4 regions of the Pantoea sp. SGAir0430 genome follow, and region 1 is predicted to be linked to each of the others. Evidence: predicted binding sites of a transcription regulator. Region 1 holds the regulator's gene; each other region holds the start of a gene.
The links. The regulator LexA, encoded in region 1, represses DNA repair genes until DNA is damaged. The targets are predictions, from matches to a motif close to TNCTGTATGTACATACAGNA.
Positions count from the first base shown of each region.

Region 2: the regulator LexA is predicted to act here: its motif matches at 1,612-1,631, upstream of uvrB (excinuclease ABC subunit UvrB).
Region 3: the regulator LexA is predicted to act here: its motif matches at 1,967-1,986, upstream of rmuC (DNA recombination protein RmuC).
Region 4: the regulator LexA is predicted to act here: its motif matches at 1,625-1,644, upstream of E7738_RS07670 (DNA translocase FtsK 4TM domain-containing protein).

Region 1 covers NZ_CP039427.1:2,583,407-2,587,139, forward strand. Annotated here, with positions in the region: gene dinF (MATE family efflux transporter DinF) at 33-1,358, opposite strand; gene lexA (transcriptional repressor LexA) at 1,487-2,101, opposite strand; gene E7738_RS12340 (diacylglycerol kinase) at 2,207-2,575, opposite strand; gene plsB (glycerol-3-phosphate 1-O-acyltransferase PlsB) at 2,701-3,733, shown strand, end outside.
Region 2 covers NZ_CP039427.1:1,736,834-1,740,566, reverse strand. Annotated here, with positions in the region: gene bioD (dethiobiotin synthase) at 1-33, shown strand, start outside; gene E7738_RS08365 (ABC transporter ATP-binding protein) at 76-792, opposite strand; gene uvrB (excinuclease ABC subunit UvrB) at 1,711-3,732, shown strand.
Region 3 covers NZ_CP039427.1:2,719,268-2,723,000, reverse strand. Annotated here, with positions in the region: gene udp (uridine phosphorylase) at 1-539, shown strand, start outside; gene E7738_RS12930 (tetratricopeptide repeat protein) at 640-1,911, shown strand; gene rmuC (DNA recombination protein RmuC) at 2,029-3,540, shown strand; gene ubiE (bifunctional demethylmenaquinone methyltransferase/2-methoxy-6-polyprenyl-1,4-benzoquinol methylase UbiE) at 3,616-3,733, shown strand, end outside.
Region 4 covers NZ_CP039427.1:1,588,821-1,592,553, forward strand. Annotated here, with positions in the region: gene E7738_RS07670 (DNA translocase FtsK 4TM domain-containing protein) at 1-1,563, opposite strand, end outside; gene lrp (leucine-responsive transcriptional regulator Lrp) at 1,683-2,177, opposite strand; gene trxB (thioredoxin-disulfide reductase) at 2,699-3,664, shown strand.

The sequences.
Region 1 (3,733 bases):
AATTACAGATTATTCTGGTGCCTGCGCTGCGCTTATGGCTGGCTGAACCAGCTGTCACGCTGCCAGTGGCGGCGCCACATCCATCCCAGCGTCAGGCCGCGCAGCGCCAGAAACACCGTGATCGCCAGCCATAAACCGTGATTCCCTAACCACGGCAGCGTCAGCAAAGTGATGCCGAAACCGGCTGCAGCCATGATCATGCTGTTACGCATTTCGCGGCCGCGCGTCGCGCCAATGAACATGCCGTCCAGCAGATAACACCAGACGCCGACCAGCGGTAAAATCACCTGCCAAAGCAGAAAGCGATCGGCCATCTCACGCAGCGGCTGCAGCGAGGTAAGCAATGCAACAATGTACGGCCCGCTGAGCGCATAAATAAGCGCAAACAGCAGCGCAACGATACCCGCCTGGCGACAGGCGGCATGCCAGATCAGCAGCAGCCGGCTGCGATCTTTTGCCCCTACCGCTTCACCCGAGCAGGCTTCCACCGCGTAAGCAAAGCCGTCCAGCGCATAGGCAGTAAACGTCAGGAACATCAACAGCACCGCATTGACCGCAACCACATCCGGTCCGATGCGTGCACCCAGCAGGGTCAGTGAGGCAAAGCAAATCTGCAGCATGAGCGAGCGCAGCATGATGTCGCGATTAAGGCGAAATAACCGCGCCGCGTCACCGCGCCAGCTGTTTTTCAGCAGTTTGAAATCGATGCCGCGCAGTTTCAGTACGCGCGCCACCATCCATAATCCCACTGCCAGCGTCACGTATTCGGCCAGCGCCGTGGCGGCGGCGGCACCGGCAACGCCCCAGTGCAATTTCAGCACCAGCAGCAGATCGAGCAGGATGTTGACCAGGTTTCCGACAATCAGCAGAACCATCGGCGCACGCGCATACTGCACGCCCAGCAGCCAGCCGAGAATCACCAGGTTAGCCAGCGTAGCCGGTGCGCTCAGCCAGCGGATTTCAATGAAGATCTGCGCCTGCTGCTGGACTTCCGCGCTGCCGCCCATCAGCGTTGCCGCCAGGCTACTGGCAGGAGAACGCAGCAGCGCCAGCAGCAACCCGGCGGCCAGAGCGATCAGCAGCGGCTGCATCAGTGCGCGCGCCAGTGCCTGTTTATCGCCGGCCCCGAACGCCTGCGCGGTTAAACCGGTGGTGCTCATACGCAGAAACAGCAGCAGCATAAAGATGAAGCTGGTTGCCGTGGTGCCTACGGCCACGCCGCCGAGGTAGATCGGGCTATCAAGATGGCCAATCACGGCGGTATCGACCACGCCGAGCAGCGGCACAGTGATATTGGAGAGGATCATTGGCAACGCCAGTCGCCACAGCGTTTTATCAGAAGAGGAAAATAGCTGCATCAGCCCCATCCCGAGGGTTACGGTAGTCGGCCTGAGCGAGCGCCTTACGGGCCGGGAACAAAAGTATGATTAAAGCAGACTGCGGCCAGCGCGCGAGCGCCGCCGCAGCGGGGGAGATCAACCGGGTTTCAGAGCCACTCGCCGTTGCGCACGATGCCAACGGCCAGCCCTTCCACGGTCAGCGACTGTTCACGGGTATCCACGACAATCGGCTGGAAATCATTGTTTTCCGGCAGCAGCTGGACAATCGCGCCCTGCTTCTTCCAGCGTTTCACCGTGACTTCATCATCAATACGCGCAACCACCACCTGGCCATTGCGCACTTCCTGTGTTTTATGCACCGCGAGCAGATCACCGTCCATAATGCCGATATCTTTCATCGACATACCGCTGACGCGCAGCAGGAAATCGGCAGAGGGTTTGAACAGGTTGGCGTCAACCTGATAGTGGGCTTCGATATGTTCCTGCGCCAGCAGCGGTTCACCGGCGGCGACGCGACCGATCAGTGGCAGCCCTTCACTCGCCTCTTCTTCCATCAGCAGGCGGATACCGCGCGATGCACCGGAGACGATTTCAATGACACCTTTACGCGCCAGCGCTTTCAGGTGCTCTTCAGCAGCGTTAGGCGAGCGGAAGCCCAGTTGCGAAGCAATTTCAGCACGCGTTGGCGGCATGCCGGTCTGATTAATATGGTCGCGAATCAGGTCATAGACCTGTTGCTGCCTGCTGGTTAACGCTTTCATCCCGCCCCCTGGTTGTTTATACAGTCGCTGTGAGTATATACAGGTATTGGCGAAATGAAAACCGAAACAGAGGGAAAAATCAGCGGCTTGATGAATGTGGAATGTTTATCGCAAATGCGACCAAAGCAGCGCGATCCAGACAAACAGAGCCAGTAAGATAGCCAGCAGTACCGCCGCCGAGCCCATGTCTTTGGCGCGTCCCGCCAGCGGATGGCGTTCCTGACCAATACGGTCCACCACGGCTTCGATGGCACTATTAAGGATCTCAACAATGACTACCAGCACCACCGAGCCAATCAGCAACACACGCGTGATGATATCGACATCCAGCCAGCAGGCGATGGCAACCGCGACCAGTGCGGCAATCGCCTCCTGGCGAAAAGCGGCTTCATGCTGCCAGGCAGCGCGCAGCCCCTGCCAGGAATAACCGGCGGCTTTAATGATTCTCAGGAAACCGGTGACGTTATTTGCCATGTTGTGGAACCCTTAACTGTTTTTGACGTCAATGTCTGGGCGCGCGAGGTGGCACAGCCACAGATCTTCGCCGCACTTTCTGGTATGCTTGCCGCGCTTTGCTAACAAGAGGCTTCAAGTTGTCTATGTCAGGTTGGCGTAAACTCTATTACAAATTGTTGAATTTACCACTCTCTATTTTGGTAAAAAGTAAGGTCATTCCGACCGATCCGATCTCGGAACACGGTATCGATCCGACCCGTCCGGTGATGTATGTTTTGCCTTATGATTCAAAGGCGGACCTGCTCACGCTACGCGCACAGTGCCTGAAGCACGATCTGCCGGATCCGCTGGCGCCGCTGGAGATTGACGGCACCCTGCTGCCGCGCCACGTATTTATTCACGATGGGCCGCGCGTCTTCCCCTATTTCGTGGCGAACCCGGAGTCGGTCAAGCTTTTCCATGACTACCTCGATCTGCACCGCAATAATGCGGCGCTGGACGTACAGATGCTGCCGGTTTCCGTGATGTTTGGCCGTGCGCCAGGCCGTGAAATTCAGGGCGAACCGACGCCACATCTGCGTATTCTTAACGGTATACAGAAGTTCTTTGCCATCCTGTGGCACGGTCGCGACAGCTTTGTCCGCTTCTCGCCCACGGTTTCACTGCGTCAGATGGCCACCGAACACGGTACCGATCAGTCGATCGCGCAGAAGCTGGCACGTGTCGCACGCATTCATTTTGCCCGCCAGCGGCTGGCAGCCGTCGGCCCGCGTCTGCCGGCACGCCAGGATCTGTTCAACAAGCTGCTGCAATCCAAAGCGATTGAGAAAGCGGTTGAAGACGAAGCGCGCAGCAAGAAGATTTCGCATGAAAAAGCGCAGCAGAATGCCATCGAAATGATGGAAGAAGTGGCGGCGGATTTCTCGTACGAAGCGATCCGCGTGACTGACCGTGTGATGGGCTGGCTGTGGAGTCGGCTCTATCAGGGCATTAACGTGCACGGCGGCGAACGCGTGCGCCAGCTGGCGCAGGATGGTCACGAAATTGTTTACGTGCCCTGCCACCGCAGCCACATGGATTATCTGCTGCTGTCCTACGTGCTCTATCATCAGGGCCTGGTGCCGCCGCACATTGCTGCCGGTATCAATCTCAACTTCTGGCCAGCCGGACCGATTT
Region 2 (3,733 bases), 850 kb from region 1:
GACTGTGGCCGTTACCTTACCCTGCCACAGTAAATGGCGCGGCGGCGCAGCACTCTGCGCCGCAGGCTACCGACGCTAGGTGGCCGTTAGCCACTTACTCACCGTTACATCATCCAGCTGCGCCACGCTGCCCTGCGCCACGTTGCGGCCACGATGCAGCAGCAGAAAATAGTCTGCCACGCGGCGAATGAACGACACATGCTGTTCCAGCAGCAGAATCGTCAGGCCATAGTCGCGGTTCAGGCGGCAAATCAGATTCCCCATCTCCTCCTCCAGCCACGGCGACATGCCTTCGGTGGGTTCATCGAGGATCAATAGTTTCGGCTGCAGCACCAGCGCGCGCGCCAGGGCCAGCTGCTGCTGCTGATCCATCGGCAGTTCGCCACTGCGCTGATGACGCAGCGAGTAGAGCGCCGGAAACAGATCGAACACCATCTCGGGAATGGCGCGGCTGCGATCGTCCTGTGCCGCCATCAGCGCAATCAGCAGGTTATCTTCTACGCTCATCTGGGAAAAGATGTGGCGTCCCTGTGGTACGTAGCCGATGCCCATGCGCGCGCGTTGCTCAGCAGGCTGCAGCAGCAGGTTTTCCGGCGGCGCGCCGTCTTCCTGCCAGGTCATCGATCCACTATTAATGGGCAGGCGACCCATAATACAGTTCACCAGCGTGGTTTTGCCCATCCCCGGGCTGCCCAGCACGCCGGTGCAGGTGCCTGGCGGCAGATCGAGATCCACATCCCATAAAATATGGTTCTGACCGTAAAATTGATTCACCGAACGTAAACTCAGCATCTGACATTCTCCTTCCAGATTATTCGCCTGAATGCTCCCGCTCTGTGTCGTCTGGCATACAGTCATGCACAATGGCTATTGGGACACTGCTGTCGCCGGCGGCGCTTGTTCATCCTGCCGGCATGGACTCGTCACTCCACCGTTAATTCACTGCAATTCCCAGGCCAGATCCGCCAAAGCAGCCTCAATCGGGGTAAAAGGCAGCGAAACTCGCCATAATTGATGAGCAAAGCTTAACAATTGCCCACAGTAATAACTCGCCTGCACTTTGACGGTGCTGACTGCTTAACGTTTCTGGTGCATCTGTGCTGTCATAAGGCAGGGACTGAAGAAATAAGTGGCCTTAACGCTGGGCTTTTTCCCGTTACGGCACGATGGGGTACGCCAAAAGAATAGTTAAAGCCGCACGGGATGATGGAAAAATAATCGCAAAAAAAATTTTTTCGCACGGCAGGATAAGCGAGGGGAAAATTATACACAGCCGATGGACGTGGGGCTGGATTCAGTTATCCACTATTCCTGTGGATAACCTTGTGCATTAGCGACTGAAAACCGGGCGCAAGCGAGGAAATACGCGGGTTGCATACATAATGCTGCGAAACTGGGCTTTTGAGTCAAAGTCTTTTAAATCAGCAGGTTATTTAAAAGCAAGCCTGAGAATTGTCTGGCTTGTCATCAGACTGCAATTTAATGACGCTCTATTGACAATTGTTAAAAGCGTTGCTCGTCTGGGGATAACCTTGCGCAACAAACGCTTCCGGATTACCGCATAAATTACGCTGAAGCGAATCGCGGCATCTCCCCATCATCGTGCAGCATATCTGTAATTATATCCAGTATTTTTTTCTGGCAAAATCGCCATAGCAGAGTAGAATTACCAGCCTGCCCGCCGACTTCTTCAGCAGGAACCGTAATACCATGAGTAAAGCCTTTAAACTCAACTCCGCTTTCAAACCTTCAGGCGATCAGCCTGAGGCGATTCGTCGCCTTGAAGAAGGGCTGGAGGATGGACTGGCGCACCAGACGCTGCTGGGGGTTACCGGTTCAGGAAAAACTTTTACCATCGCCAACGTCATTGCCGATCTCAACCGGCCGACCATGGTAATGGCACCGAATAAAACGCTGGCGGCACAGCTGTATGGTGAGATGAAAGAGTTCTTCCCGGATAACGCGGTCGAATTCTTCGTCTCCTACTACGACTACTATCAGCCGGAAGCCTACGTGCCCAGTTCGGATACCTTCATCGAGAAAGATGCGGCGGTAAACGAGCACATCGAGCAGATGCGTCTCTCTGCCACCAAAGCGATGCTGGAGCGCCGCGACGTGATTGTGGTGGCGTCGGTTTCTGCTATCTACGGCCTGGGCGATCCCGATCTCTACCTGAAAATGATGCTGCATCTGACGCGCGGCATGATCATCGACCAGCGCAGCATCCTGCGCCGCCTCGCCGAACTGCAGTACACCCGCAACGATCAGGTTTTCCAGCGCGGCACCTTCCGCGTGCGCGGCGAAGTGATCGATATCTTCCCGGCGGAATCCGATGACATTGGTCTGCGCGTTGAACTGTTTGATGAAGAGGTTGAGCGCCTGTCGCTGTTCGACCCGCTGACCGGCCAGGTGATCTCGGTGATTCCGCGTTTCACCATCTACCCGAAGACGCACTACGTGACGCCGCGCGAGCGTATTCTGCAGGCGATGGAAGAGATCAAGGATGAGCTGGCGGTGCGGCGCAAAGTGCTGCTGGAGAACAACAAACTGCTGGAAGAGCAGCGCATCACCCAGCGCACCCAGTTTGACCTCGAAATGATGAACGAACTCGGCTACTGCTCGGGCATTGAAAACTATTCGCGCTATCTATCCGGGCGCGGACCGGGCGAGCCGCCGCCGACGCTGTTTGATTACCTGCCGGCGGATGGCCTGCTGGTGGTCGATGAATCCCACGTGACTATTCCGCAGATTGGCGGCATGTATCGCGGTGACCGCGCGCGTAAAGAGACGCTGGTGGAGTACGGTTTCCGCCTGCCGTCAGCGCTGGACAACCGTCCGCTGCGCTTTGAAGAGTTTGAAGCGCTGGCACCGCAGACCATTTACGTCTCGGCCACGCCAGGTAACTACGAGCTGGAGAAATCGGGCGGCGACGTCATCGATCAGGTGGTGCGGCCTACCGGTCTGCTCGATCCGATTCTTGAGGTGCGTCCGGTGGCGACCCAGGTCGACGATCTGCTGTCGGAGATCCGCAAGCGCGTCGAAATCAACGAGCGCGTGCTGGTTACCACGCTGACCAAGCGCATGGCCGAAGACCTCACCGAGTATCTTGAAGAGCACGGCGAGAAGGTGCGTTATCTGCACTCCGACATTGATACCGTTGAGCGTATGGAGATCATTCGCGATCTACGTCTCGGGGAGTTTGACGTGCTGGTGGGGATCAACCTGCTGCGCGAAGGGCTGGATATGCCGGAAGTGTCGCTGGTGGCGATTCTTGACGCCGATAAAGAGGGCTTCCTGCGCTCCGAGCGCTCGCTGATTCAGACCATCGGACGCGCAGCGCGTAACGTCAACGGCAGAGCGATTCTCTACGCAGATAAGATCACGCCGTCGATGGCGCGGGCGATGGAAGAGACCGAGCGCCGCCGCGAGAAGCAGCAGCGTTATAACGAAGAGCGGGGCATTGTGCCGCAGGGCCTGAACAAGAAAATCACCGATATTCTTGAGCTGGGCAAAAACGTGGTGAAAACGCGCGGCAAAGGTAAAACGGCTTCACGCACTGCCGCCGAGGCTGAGGCCAGCTATCTGGCGCTCACGCCACAGGCCATGCAGAAGAAGATTCACGAGCTGGAAGGGCAGATGCAGCAGCACGCGCAGAACCTGGAGTTCGAAGAGGCCGCGCGGGTGCGCGACCAGCTGCACGAGCTGCGTGAACTGTTTATCGCCGCCTCTTAAT
Region 3 (3,733 bases), 140 kb from region 1:
CTATCGCCGTTGAAGAGCTGGCGCAGCTGGGCGTGCGTACCTTCCTGCGTGTGGGTACCACCGGCGCGATTCAGCCACACATCAACGTGGGTGATGTGCTGGTGACCACCGCCTCGGTCCGTCTGGACGGTGCCAGCCTGCACTTTGCGCCGATGGAATTCCCAGCGGTGGCTGATTTCGCCTGCACCACCGCGCTGGTGGCCGCGGCAGAAGCCTGCGGTGCGACCACGCATATTGGTGTCACTGCCTCGTCAGACACCTTCTATCCTGGCCAGGAGCGCTACGACACCTTCTCCGGACGCGTAGTGAGCCGCTTCCAGGGCTCGATGAAAGAGTGGCAGCAAATGGGCGTACTTAACTATGAAATGGAATCCGCTACACTGTTAACCATGTGCGCCAGTCAGGGACTGCGTGCCGGCATGGTGGCTGGCGTCATCGTGAATCGCACGCAAAAAGAGATCCCGGATGCGGCCACTATGAAGCAGACAGAAAGCGATGCGGTGAAAATTGTGGTGGATGCCGCGCGTCGCTTACTTTAGCGCGCCAGTCAGGGAATGATTTCGAGACCAGGCTTATAGGGAGCTCAGCAATTGCCTGATTAGAATGCGCGCAATTTCAGCCGATTCTGAGAAATTTCCTATGCGCAAAACGATCTCTGTCCCACGTCCGGGTTTTACCAGCCGCCCTGCTGCAATGCAGGCCCGCGTTGAGAGTGCCGCCGCGCGGTTTCGTCAGGCAATGGCCGCGTCAGATTATCCTCTGGCGCGCCAGTGCTGCGAAGAAGTGCTGCGCGTCATGCCTAACCAGATGCAGGTGCTCAGCGACTACGCGCTGACGCTGATGCGCGTCGGCGAACATAAAAAATCCTACAAGATTTACCAGAAAATCTATCAGGCACCGGCGGCGCAGCGCGCGCAGGCGTCGGAAACCTGGCTGGATGGCCTGACGGAAGTGTGTGGCTGGCTGGATAAGACAGATGAAGTGGCGCGTTATGGCCTGGAATCGCTCACCCAATCCGACATGCGTTTCAGTCAGGGCGCGAAAGCGACTTTTCCCGCACCGGCGCCTGCGCCGATTAACCGCAGCAATCCGGCAGAAAATATCATCTCCTTCAGTCTGTATGGCGGTCAGCCGCGCTATTGCGAAACCCTGATCAAAAACGTTGAGGTGGCGCGTGAGCTCTATCCGGACTGGATGTGCCGCATCTATCTCGACGATAGCGTGCCGCAGCACGTGTGGCAGCGCCTGACCCAGCCAAACACCCAACTGGTGGATATGTCGCAGGAGAAAACCATTTTCCCTACGCTGTGGCGCTTTCTGGTGATGGACGATGTCAGCGTAAAACGCTACATCGTGCGGGATGCGGATTCGCTGCTGTCAGAGCGCGAAGTCGCGGCCGTCGACGCCTGGCTGGCTTCGCCATTCTGGTTCCACCACATGCGCGATTATTATTCGCACACCGAGCTGTTACTGGCCGGCATGTGGGGCGGCTGTCACGGCGTGTTTCACAACGTGGAGCAGCAGATGCGCGACTTTATCGCGCAGTATGACGGCAGCGAGCGCTTTACCGACCAGTACTTCCTCAAGGTAGCGCTGTGGCCGACGGTACGCGACAGCATCCTCAATCACGACGATATCTTTCACTTCCACCACGCGCAGCCGTGGCCGGCGCATGCGCCGATTCGCTGGCAGACCGACAGCTTCCACGTCGGCAGCAACGCCGGTTTCGCCAGCATGGCCGGCAAAGTGGCTAACGCTGAAAATGGCCAGCAGCAGGTGGAGCTGACCTACGGCGGCAACAGCTGGTGCTATCCGGCGAAGGTGAAAAGCGACAGCGAATGGGTGCTGCCGATGCCGTTTTTCCTGATTGATGCCTGGAAAGCCGGCGACCTGACCGTACGCGCCCTGTAGTTGCCCGGACGGAGCCTATCGCGCCCGCGATAAAATCCGCGGGTTGCCATGAATGTTCTGGACATTCATACAGTGGCGCTCTACCTTCTCCTCAGCGAGACGATCCGCGGGGGGATTATGGATCAGCAACTTATCATCAGCGGCGCGCTGGCGCTGGCCGGTTTGGGCATTGGCTGGATTATTGCCCAGCTGCGCGCCGGCCATCAGCACGCCAGCTTCACCACCGAACGCCGCCTGCTGGAACAGGCGCAGCAGCGTCAGCAGCAGCAGCTGGAACAGCTGCAACAGCAACTGCAGCAGCGCGAACAGGAGCTGCGCCAGCTACACGGCACGCTAAGCGGCGCGCAGGAGCGCCTGCAGCAGCTGGATTACTGGCGGGCCGAGAGTGAACAGCTCAGCCGCGAGTTGCGTAATCAGCTGGAAGTTAACAGCGCGCAGGAAGCCGAACTGCGGGAAGTCACCATTCGATTAGAAGAGACGCGTTTCGCCGCTGAGGAGAAGCAGCGTCTGCTGACCAACAGCGAACAGCGCCTGAGTGCGCAGTTTGAAAACCTCGCCAACCGAATCTTCGAAAACAGCGGAAAACGCGTCGACGAGCAGAACCGGCAGAGCCTCAACAGCCTGATCGGCCCGCTGCGCGAACAGCTGGACGGCTTCCGCCGCCAGGTCAACGACAGCTTCGGCCAGGAAGCGCGTGAACGCCACACGCTGGCGCATGAGATTCGTCAGCTGCAGCAGCTCAACGCGCAGATGGCGCAGGAAGCGATCAACCTCACCAAAGCGCTGAAGGGCGACAATAAAATTCAGGGCAACTGGGGCGAAGTGGTGCTCAGCCGGGTGCTGGAGGCCTCAGGTCTGCGCGAAGGCTACGAGTACCAGACTCAGGTCAGCGTGCAGCTGGAGCAGCAGGGCCGTATGCAACCGGATGTGATTGTGCGTCTGCCGCAGGGTAAAGATGTGGTAATTGACGCCAAAATGACGCTGATTGCCTATGAGCGCTACTTCAACGCCGACGATGAGCTGACGCGCGAACAGGCGATTCAGGAGCACATCAACGCGGTGCGCGGGCATATCCGGCTGCTGGGGCGTAAAGATTATCAACAATTGCCCGGTTTACGCTCGCTGGATTATGTGCTGATGTTTATTCCGGTCGAACCGGCGTTTCTGCTGGCGATCGATCGTCAGCCGGAGCTGATCAGCGAAGCGCTGCAGCAAAACATTATGCTGGTCAGCCCGACCACGCTGCTGGTGGCGCTGCGCACCATTAATAACCTGTGGCGCTATGAGCATCAGAGCCGTAATGCCCAGCGCATCGCCGACCGCGCTGCGCGCTTGTACGATAAGATGCGGCTGTTTGTCGATGATATGAGCGGCATCGGGCATAGCCTCGACAAAGCGCAGCAGAGTTATCAGCTAGCGATGAAAAAGCTGGCACAGGGGCGCGGCAATCTGATCGCCCAGAGCGAGTCGTTTCGTGCGCTTGGCGTGGAGATCAAACGGCCCATCAACCCGCAACTGGCAGAGCAGGCGCAGCCCGACGCGGCGGATGATACATGGGCCGATGATAGCGAGCCCGCTGAAAATGCGGCAGATTCTTCCGCCGCTTCCCTGCGCCGCATTAACGAATAACACGCCGGTGGCGTGCTCGGATCGCCCGACTCTGATACACTTCGGGAAGTATTGTTTGTGGAACAGGTAAAACCGATGGCAGATGAATCACAGCAGGAAACTACCCATTTTGGCTTTCAGACCGTCGCCAAAAGTGAAAAGGCCGATAAAGTCGCGGACGTGTTTCACTCCGTCGCGGCGAAATATGACCTGA
Region 4 (3,733 bases), 990 kb from region 1:
CAGCTGGGCCTGCTGCAGCGCCTCTTCATCTTCTTCCTCTGCCGGCTGCTGCTGCCAGCTGTCGCCGTAGCGCTGCTGCTGCTGCGAATGGAACGCTTCGCGCAGCTGGGCTTCCTGCAGCGCAGCGTTATCATCATCGTGCGGCTGTGGCACTTGCCAGCTGGCGCTGATTTCTGGCTGCTGCTGGTCGGCCTCTTCGCGGGCCTTCTCTTCTGCCATGCGTTGCGATGGCAGTTTGATACCGTATGAGGCCAGCTCACGCCGGGTTGGCAGCTTAACCTTGTTAGGACGCGGCAGTTCCGGGCCGATGCCCTGTTTCACCTGCGGGTTGTAATCGCGCTCCGGCACCACATCAAAGGCTGGCGTGTAAGCCGCAGAGCGGGCAGCAGCGGCGGCCGTCGCTGAACCGAGTGCGGCAGCGGCTGCCGTATTCAGCGGTGTGGCGGCCTGATCGGCACTCTGCCAGTTACCCATGCGCGGGCCATCGTCTTCTTCAGCAAGCGAGAAGGCGTCGGCGGCCGGTGACGCAGGCACTTCGAAGCGATATAACGGGGGAGCAGCTGGCGTGGGTTCTGCTGGCGGAATAGCTGGCGCCGCAGGCGCACTGGCAACGGCTGCCGATGCCGGGACAGCCGCAGTCAGCTGTGACGGCGCAGGTTGTGGAGCTACGTTTACCGCCGGTGCGGATGGCTCAGGCGCAGCGACGGCCGGCGCCTGACGTGCGGCGTCACTGGTGGCGGCCAGCGCAGCCGCGGTAGCCGCACTGGCTTTCGCCAGCAGGGGATCGTCGCTGGCGACTTCAGCCACAGGTTCCGCTACCTGTCGGGGCTTAGCCAGCAGTACGTCATCTTCGTCGTCCTGAGCCGGCGCAGCGCGCAGTGGCGGAACCGCTTCGTCGGGGTGCGCCTCGTCGTAGTCGTCTTCTTCCTGCCAGGGTTCATCATGGCGCGAGCGGTTGCTGGCAAAGGTCAGCACGCCCATCACCACGCTGCCGATCTTCTCGGCAATCGCCAGCCAGGACCAGCCGGTATAAAGCGTGATACCCGCCGCCCAGACGCACAGCAGCGTCAGCGTGCCACCGGCACCGCTGAACCACGGCGCCATCGCATTGCTCACCAGGCTGCCAATTACGCCGCCGGAGGCAAAATACCAGATATCGTCCACGTTCAGCGCAGCCAGTCCGCAGGTGGTCACCACCAGCGCCAGCACGCCAATCAGCCGCAGGCCCACCGCAAAATAGTCGATGTAATCCTGGCGATCGCGCTGACGGAAGGTGATCCAGCACAGACCAATAATCACTGGCGGAATGGCGTAGGCCATCACACCAAAAATAAACAGCAGGGTATCAGCCAGCCATGCGCCCACGCTGCCGCCCAGATTGTGGATCGGCTCGTGCCAGGCGGTTTGTGACCAGCTGGGATCGGAGGGATTAAAGCTAACCAGCGACACCATCAGATAGATGGCAAACAAGGCCACCAGGATGAGCAACGCTTCCAGCAGCCGACGTCCGCTGCTCAGTGGTTGTAATGAAACGTCTTTATCTTCTGTATATTCCTGGCTCAAGAGAACTCTCCAGGTGCCTGTAAATTAAGAAGGCAACAGCGCCAGGCTTGCCTGACGCTGGTCCTGTATGAATTCACAGGAGTGTACCGAAATCCTGCAAGCTTTGCACCTGCCCTGCGTTACCGGGTCTTAATCACCAGACGATTGCTCTGTTTGACCTCTTCCATCACCACGTAGGTACGGGTGTCGTTGACGCCCGGCAGGCGCAGCAAGGTCTCACCCAGCAGTTTACGATAGGCGGACATATCCGGCACGCGGGTTTTCAACAGGTAGTCAAAGTCACCGGAAACGAGGTGACATTCTTGAGTTTCCTCAAGTTTTTGTACGGCGGCGTTAAATTGTTCAAACACATCCGGCGCGCCGCGATTCAGAGTAATCTCAACGAATACCAGCAGTGAAGCATCGAGATAGTGCGGGTTCAGCTGCGCGGTGTAGCCCAGAATGAAACCCTGACGTTCCAGGCGACGTACGCGTTCAAGACAAGGTGTTGGCGAGAGGCCGACACGTTTTGAAAGCTCAACGTTGGAAATACGACCGTCTTTCTGCAGTTCATTCAGAATATTTCTGTCGATCCGATCCAGATCTTTTCCGGGGCGTTTCTTGTTGTCTACCATTATTATTGTCTCTCTTAATTCCTTCCCTTTACCTGCCAAACCCTGAAAACGTTCAATGTTCAGGGCCTTACTGAAGTGAAGTCTTTAAGCCTGTGCAGTAACGCGACCATCCGTATGACGCATGCTGTCTGTCCACATCATGCGTCATTACCAATGTCAGGCTGAGTTTATTTGGCGAAATTGCGCAAAACAGAGCTGAAATTCTGTTTCGAACCGCTAAATTTTCTCTGCTTCTGACAATGTTTTCGCAAAAGCGCAGGCGATTGTCAAAGTAAAACATCCAAATTCAGTACAAGATGCCAGACAGCGTACTGGGTTGCTGTTTTTAAATGAGAATTTTTATACAGCTGCACCACAAATTGCCGAGCAATGCCCCCTTTTGGCGCAGCGCGCGTGCAGAATTGCCATTCATCGTCTACGCCGCTTGCAGTGATTGTTAACAAAATTGCTGAAACCTTTTTTTGCGACAGTAATTTCCCTACAATCGAAAACTATGTTGTCAGACACACACTGAGGAACGCATGAGTACGGCCAAACACAGTAAGCTGCTCATTCTGGGCTCCGGCCCTGCCGGTTACACCGCAGCGGTTTATGCCGCCCGCGCTAACCTGAACCCGGTTTTGATTACCGGACTGGAAAAAGGCGGCCAGCTCACCACCACGACTGAAGTCGAAAACTGGCCGGGCGACCCGCACGATCTGACCGGCCCTGCGCTGATGGAACGCATGCAGGAGCATGCTGAGAAGTTCAACACCGAAATCATCTTTGATCATATTCACACGGTTGATTTGCAGAACCGTCCGTTCCGCCTGACCGGCGACAGCGGCGAATACACGGCGGATGCGCTGATCATCGCGACCGGTGCTTCAGCGCGCTACCTCGGCCTGCCGTCAGAAGAGGCATTCAAAGGCAAAGGGGTTTCGGCCTGCGCCACCTGTGATGGTTTCTTCTATCGCAACCAAAAAGTCGCGGTTATCGGCGGCGGTAATACGGCCGTTGAAGAGGCGCTCTATCTGGCAAACATCGCTTCCGAAGTGCACCTGATTCACCGTCGTGACAGCTTCCGCGCTGAGAAAATCCTGATTGACCGCCTGATGGAGAAAGTGCGTAACGGCAACATCGTGCTGCACACTGACCGCGCGCTGGACGAGGTGGTAGGCGATCAGATGGGCGTCACCGGGTTGAAACTCTCGTCAACCAAAGGTGAAGCTCCGCTCTCGCTGGAAGTGGCGGGCCTGTTTGTCGCCATCGGTCATAGTCCGAACACGGCGATTTTCGATGGCCAGCTGGATCTGGAAAACGGCTATATCAAAGTGCAGTCCGGCCTGCAGGGCAATGCGACACAGACCAGCGTGCCGGGCGTGTTCGCTGCCGGTGACGTAATGGACCACATCTATCGTCAGGCCATTACCTCTGCCGGTACCGGCTGTATGGCCGCGCTGGATGCGGAACGTTATCTGGATGGTCTGGTTAAAAACGATAAGTAAGTTGTTAATTATCTGATCATAATTGCACTGAGGCGGCCACTTTTGGTCGCCTTTTTTATCGCCTGCGTG